Regions from separate parts of the Bradyrhizobium sp. DN3 genome, predicted to be linked through region 2. Evidence: riboswitches for the same ligand, from Rfam matches in the RefSeq annotation. Region 2 holds a riboswitch; each other region holds the start of a gene.

Region 1 (2,263 bases), on a different contig from region 2:
GTGCTGGTCCCCTTCCGGTTAGTCGCGAGCTCGTCGAGGCCGATCGAGGGATCGACGGTGCGGCCCCCCGGCAGTCGCAGTTCCTGATTGTCGCTGGTCACGGTCAGGAAAGCAGTCAACCCCGGCGTCGTGTAGTTCAGATTGCCGATACCGTTCTCCTGGGAATAGCGATTGTTGTCGCGATAGCCATCGGTCTTGACGGTATTGCCGTAAAACGAGGTCGACCACGGACCGGAATTGAGCGATGTCGAGACGTTGCCGAGCCTGGTGTTGAACTAGCCGAAGCCGGCCTCGATGCGCGCGGCCATGGGCGGTCCGCCGACGCCGTTCTTGGTGGCGATGTTGATGACGCCGCCGACCGCATTGTCCCCATAGAGCACCGCACCGGAATTGCCGCGCGTGATCTCGATACGCTCGATGGAATTGAGCGGGATGGTAGCAAGGTCCACCTGCGCCATGTCGATGTCGTTCAGCCGTCGTCCGTTGACCAGCACCAGCGTGTTGGCGGTTGCGAACGCGCCGAAGCCGCGCAGGTCGACACTGGTCTTGGCGCCGATCGGACCGCCATAGAACGTCGTGATCTGGGCGCCCGGTACTTGCGTCGAGATGATCTCGGCAAGCGTCTGCGACGGCGCATGGGCGATGTCGGCGGCCGTGATGACGCTCGTGGCGGCGCCGACGATGCCTCCATTGTTGCTGGCCGCCTCGCCGCCAGAGCCGGACGAGCCGGTCCGTGTCGGCGCGCCGTTCGGCATCGCCCGGCGCCTCCCCGTGTCGCCATCGCTGGTCGCCCTGGCACGCGTGCGGTTCTGATCGTCGGGCCTGGTCACTTCGACCGGTGGCAACTGCTCGGCGGCAGTCTGGGCGCGGGCGCCCCTCATATTGAAGACAACAACGGGAATGATGAAGCTGGACGCCAGCCAGGCCGTGCGACGGCACCGGACGGCGGCGGAAACGGAAGACATGCGAATAAAACCTCGGCAGGACGTCAGTGGCACGTCACAGCGAACGAGGTTTCACGACGGAGCGATCAATCGCTCCGGTGAAGCTAATGTCTGTACTCCCCGACCGACATCTTCGCGTGTGACCACGGCTGACGGCAGGTCTCCTGGCTCGCGGGTCGTGACCTCTCCGTCGCCTTCCCAGGACCGAGATTCCCAGTGGCATAGGACGAGAGATTCGCCGCTTACAGTTGCGGGGGCAGCCATGGCATTGAGAAGATCCCAGCGTTGGGAAAATCTCGCACCACGTTCCCTTTTGATCTCCGTGAGGAGAACCGTCGTGGATCTTTTACGAGTCGTGCAGCCCGGGAGTCAATCGGCTGGTTGCATCTGGCAGCGACAACTCGCCGCTACCGGTGCGTCCCGCAAGCAGAGGCCCAGCAGCTACGTCCGCCCTCGCGGGCGCTGGGCCTGCGCCCAAGCGACGGCGACGTCGCGTGGCGGAACATCGATGCGCTTGATCGGCGTTAGTTCGCCGGAGGCAGAGACGATCGCTGTCTCCTCGCGGCGGCAGCGCGAACACACGAAACGGACCTCACGCGGGAATGCCGACCAGCTTGAACGTTTGACGTTGGCAGCCATCGGCCAAGCGTCGCAATGCGAGCACGACACCAGGAGCCGGCCGGGATCGAGCATACCCATTCAATCGGACTCCACGTCTTGCCCGCTTCCTTCAATGATTGATCCAAGTGAATCGTTCCGGTGCCTGGGCACCGCCGACGGCCTCCTGTCTTTTGGCGCGTCGTCAGCGACTTTGGGTGCGTCGCTCCCGACCTTCGCACGCATCAAGAACTCAGCGAGCCCCCTTGAGGGTGCAGGAGGTCGTGCAGGTGACCGTGGTGCCGTGATCGCATGACTTGCAGGCGCTGACGCACTGGTTCATGTCGCGAGGATTGTAGCTGTAGTTTCGCATCGGGCAGGTCGACGTCGAGCCGGTGATGTCCTGCTCCTGATCGCAGGCCGCCGTCATGAGCGCGAATATGATCACTGCAACGAGGCGCATGGGATTGCCCGTCAAACATGGCAAGTGACACTCGCGAGGCGCGCTGCATCGCAACGAGCCCCGGCCTTCCCACCGCGAGCCATCGCCAATCAGCGACGCCCGCATGCGTCTGAGAATGCGCGCCAAATGTTAAGAACGGATTGCAGTCGGCCTCAAGCAGCAGCGCTGGTCGCGATCGCCTGCCGCATATCCACTGCCAGCTGGCGGTACTGCTCGGCGAGCTTCAGATAGAACTCGCGCTTGGTGCTGTCGGTGGCGA
Region 2 (2,263 bases):
GCCGCTCGTGGCGTGCGAGCCGCTGAAGGCGATCGGCACCAGCGGCGCGCCCCAATAGGCCTTCGAGCGATCCTCCCGATATTCGATCGCGCCCCAGACCTTGAGGCTGTCGGAGATGCGGTAGTTGAGCTGGCCGGACGTGTCGAACGTCTTGACATTGGTATCGTCGGCAAAGCCGTTGAGCGTGGAACGGCTGATGTCGAAGCGGTAGTCCAGCCCCTGCACGTTGGTGCTGCCGCCGGAGCCGTAATGGGCGCGGAACGAGTTCAGGGAATCCCAGGAGAAGTCAGCTTCATTCCGGATCGGTCCGGTATGCGGCTGCTTGGTGACGAAGTTGATCGCGCCGCCGGCAGCGCCCTCGCCCGAGATCAGCGAGGCCGGGCCCTTCAGGAATTCCACGGCCTCGAGATTGGCGGTATCCGCGATCCGCGAGGTCATGTTCTGCGGACCGATCTTGATGCCGTTGTAGAGCGTGTTGATCTGGCTGTTGGTGAAGCCGCGCATGGAGAAGGCCGAAGGTTCAGCCGGGTTGTCGCCGGAGGTGACACCGACTGCGCCCTGCGCCACCTCGGAGACAGTGCGATAGCCCTGCTCGCGCATCGTCTCGGCCGAAATCACCTCGACGGTCGCCGGCGTTTCACGCACGGTGAGGCCGAGCCGCGAGGCGCTTTCGGCGACCGCATTGCTGTTGAGCGGCGTTGCTGCCGCGGCGGCCGGCGCGACAGGCTTGGGCGCTGCGGACGCGGCCGCCGGTCTGCGTGCAGCTGCACGGCGGGCGCTCTGCGCCTCCCGGCCCGCCGGCTTGGCCTGCTTGCGGGATTGCGCCGGCGACACCTCGACCGGCGGCAGGGGTTCGCGGGCCTGCTGCGCCAGTGCGGCAGATACATCCGCGGCGGCTAGTGACGCAAGAGCTGCGGAGGCAAGCAGGAAGCGGCGCGGTCGTACAATGCGGGTGGAAGACACGGTTCGAAACCTCGGTATGACGTCAGTGGCACGTCACAGCGAACGAGGTCTCACCCTGGGCTAATCAGCCGTCCGATGAAGCCGAATGTCTGTACTCCCCGACCGACATCTTCGCGTGTGACCACGGCTGACGGCAGGTCTCCTGGCTCGCGGGTCGTGACCGCTTCGTCGCCTTCCCGGGACCGAGGACCCAGTGGCTTCTGACGAAGGATTCACCGCTTACAGTTGCGGGGGCAGCCGCGGCATTGGGGCAATGTCCCCGCACCGCATTCCCTTTTCATCCCCTCTCGGGGAAACCGTCGAAGCCATCTAGGATTACGACCAAGACAGAGTCAATGTGCAAGCTGCGGCGTTATTGCCACAACAACCAACTTCCTCGGAGATGAGCGTGGAAGGCGAGACCTTCCTCTGGCTGATACGGCATGCACCGGTCGACGGCGTCACAGGGACGATCCACGCGGCTGACGCGCCGGCCGATCTCGGCGATCGCGCGCAATTGCAGGCCCTGCGGCAGTGCCTGCCGCGAGGCGCTGCGAGCTATGCCAGCCCGTCGCGGCGCACGGTCGAGACCGCCCAGGCGCTGGGACTCGCGCCCGAGCTGATGCCCGAATTCAGTGAACAAGATTTTGGCGCATGGACCGGCCGTCGGCATGACGAGATCGGCGCGGCTGGCGACGAGGCCTATGCGCAATTCTGGAGCGATCCGGCGCGCGGACGTCCGCCGGGCGGCGAGAGCTTTGAGGATCAGGTCACGCGCGTCCGGCTTGGGCTCTCGCGGATCGGCGCGGGCTCCGCAGCGCTCGTCGTGCATTCCGGCACGATCCGCGCTGCGCTCTGCATCGCGCTGGATCTGACACCGCACGCCGCCTTGCGCTTCGTGATCGATCCGCTGTCGCTCACCCGGATCGACCGGCTCGCCACCGGGTGGCGCGTCGTTTCCGTCAATCAGCGATTGGCCTGAGCCGGGTCAGGCCGGGCGATCCGGTACATTGGCCTGCGCAAACGTCGCCATGCCGTTGTGGAGCGCGCAAGCCGACCGCACCAGCGGCAGCGCGATCGCGGCGCCCGATCCCTCCCCAAGCCTGAGATCGAGGCTGATCAGCGGCTGCACGTTCAGCGCACGCAGCACCAGCCGATGCCCCTGCTCTGCCGATTGATGCGACGGCAGCAGGAACGGCCGGCACGACGGGTTGATCCGCACCGCCGCCAGCGCCGCCACCGACACGATGAAGCCGTCGATCAATACAGGGATGCGGCGTTGCGCAGCTGCAATGATCGCGCCTGAGATCGCCGCGATCTC
Region 3 (2,263 bases), on a different contig from region 2:
CTAGCCGCTGGCGGAGCGACGACAAATTCGACCGCCATACATTCCGGCCGTCGACGACACCGAGCGACATGACGAGATCACTTCGTGCGCCGGCAATGATCTGATCCAATAACTGTGGCGCTCGAACCAGATCGAGGTGCAATCCGGCAATTGGCAGCCTCAAGGCGGTGTCTAGATTGTCGCCGAGGTCGCCGAAATAGCTGGCAACCATGATCTTGATGGCCGGGCCCTCCTTGGCGAGCCGGTCATAGGCATGTAGCAAAGATTTTCGCGACCCCTCATCCAGATCAAGAACCAGGCAGGGCTCGTCGAACTGAACCCAATTTGCCCCGCGTTTGGCCAATTCCTGCAGAACCTCGATATAGGCCGGTATCAGATCATCCAGTAGTGAGAGTGGCAGGAACGCAGGATCGGCACTCTTGCCGAGCTTCAAGAATGTAACCGGCCCGATCAGGACAGGGCGGGTCTGGAAGCCAAGGGCCTTGGCTTCCTCATACTCCTCGATCGGCTTTCGAGAGCGCAATCTGAAAGTCTGTCCCCTGTGAAACTCGGGGACCATGTAGTGGTAGTTGGTATCGAACCACTTGGTCATCTCCTGCGCGGGTGCGCCAAATCCGCGCGGTCCGTGACCGCAACTCGCACCCTGGTCGTCGCATTGTGAACCGCGGGCCATGGCGAAGTACGTCTTGAGCGAAACGGATTCGGTTTTCGAGGCGTAGATCTCCGGGATGGCGCCAACCATGACACTTGTGTCGAGCACCTGGTCATACAGCGAGAAATCGTTCGATGGAATGACCGTGACGCCGATAGATTTCTGACGAGCCCAGTTCGCGGCACGCAGGCCAGCTGCGTCCTCGAGCAACTGCTGTTCGCTGCTTTTTCCGGCCCAGTAGCTTTCTAGAGCGAGTTTGAGCTCGCGCCTGGGACCGATGCGTGGCGTTCCGAGCGTGGCAACCGGAAGAGAGAGAAGAGACATAGCGTTAACCCATGTTGGGGGCAAAGGCCATGGCGGACGCAGGCAGGGGAAGTCGCGCAGTGCGACGGCTGCTTGGCGCACCACCGGGACACCCCGCCCGTGGACGAATATATTGTCGGGGCAGGTCTCCTGGCTCGCGGGTCATCGCTGCTGTCCGGCCTTCCCGAAGCCGCGCAGGCTTCAGTGACATCGTTGGACAGCGGCTCGCCGCTCACAGTTGCGGGGGCAGCGCCGGCATGTTCACCGGCTTCCCTCTTAGCTCCGGATCAAATGGAAACCGGAGAACCTCGACGACTTGGATTATCGGCAAGAGAACTCTTCCGTCAACCTCTCAGATTTGTCTCAAGCTAAATGCTGCGACATCTGCTACGCGAATGGCCGTGCATCTCTATCGTTGAGACGATGTAGAAGCGCTCTCCAATCAGCGATATCGGAATGACCATCGGAGCTGCCCGCGGCCCGCACGCCAGATAGGTGGAAGGGACAAATGCGGCTTGCGCGGTCGGGACTGCGGCCTCGAGCAGAACGCATTTGATGCAAGCCCCGGCTTCCCAGCGGTTCTTCGAGCACGTCCGCCATCCAGCCGCCTTCTCGACCAACAGGATCCGGGTTGAGTAGGCCCAAGACACCTGGCGAAGCCAGCAACATACCCGGCGAGCACGTTGATTTGCGGTGCCAGCCCGACTCCAAATGCTCGGCGGTGAAGATCGGCTTCGCGTCGTTAGCCATCGAGTGCAAAGCGCAGTTGGCTGAGGCTGCTCTCGAATTCCGGAGCCGAAAGGAGGCGCCAAACGCGCCATGGCCCCTTGGCCGCAAGTGCCCAAAGGCATGGCAGAGATCGAAAGCCCACATTCCGGCAACGATACCGAACCAAACGGTTCAATGGCGGCACACGTGCTCCCAATTCTCATCAGGAACTTGGCACCGAGGCGTTCCGCTGCGCCGTCGAATACCCGCTGCGTGCGAGGATGCATAAGCCGCGATGGATAGGCTGAATGGAACCATCGAAACGTGCGCAAGTCGGAAAGTCGACAAAGAGGACACAAAACCGGTGCGAATTGCCGTCTATTACGTGGCACGAAGAATGCAAGTCCTCGGCATGCCCAGTCTCCTCCTGCTGGGCATGTCCAGCACAGCAAATTGAGGCTGTCGCTGGCAACTGAAGTTAGCGGCGCGCGACATAGAGGGGAGCGCATGCTCGCGCGGGACCGGCGGTCGCCCCGTTGCGTCGCCGCTAACTTCTTGCGCTCGCGCATAACAGGTTGAAGGTTACCCGCTTTGGAACGA

Evidence for each region. A riboswitch is a leader RNA that binds a small molecule or an ion and turns the genes downstream of it on or off. The one in region 2 is predicted to bind cobalamin.
Region 1: another riboswitch for cobalamin. It lies ahead of AAE027_RS32635 (TonB-dependent receptor); the one in region 2 lies ahead of AAE027_RS20670 (TonB-dependent receptor).
Region 3: another riboswitch for cobalamin. It lies ahead of metE (5-methyltetrahydropteroyltriglutamate--homocysteine S-methyltransferase); the one in region 2 lies ahead of AAE027_RS20670 (TonB-dependent receptor).

What each region holds. Positions count from the first base shown of each region.
Region 1 is NZ_JAULLN010000030.1:2,099-4,361, forward strand. It holds partial or broken gene AAE027_RS32635 (TonB-dependent receptor) at 1-881, opposite strand, end outside; cobalamin riboswitch at 1,082-1,296, opposite strand; gene AAE027_RS32640 (hypothetical protein) at 1,386-1,643, opposite strand; gene AAE027_RS32645 (hypothetical protein) at 1,795-2,004, opposite strand; gene AAE027_RS32650 (hypothetical protein) at 2,157-2,263, opposite strand, start outside.
Region 2 is NZ_JAULLN010000013.1:189,873-192,135, forward strand. It holds gene AAE027_RS20670 (TonB-dependent receptor) at 1-963, opposite strand, end outside; cobalamin riboswitch at 1,079-1,279, opposite strand; gene AAE027_RS20675 (histidine phosphatase family protein) at 1,352-1,924, shown strand; gene cobT (nicotinate-nucleotide--dimethylbenzimidazole phosphoribosyltransferase) at 1,931-2,263, opposite strand, start outside.
Region 3 is NZ_JAULLN010000020.1:132,817-135,079, forward strand. It holds gene metE (5-methyltetrahydropteroyltriglutamate--homocysteine S-methyltransferase) at 1-976, opposite strand, end outside; cobalamin riboswitch at 1,079-1,281, opposite strand.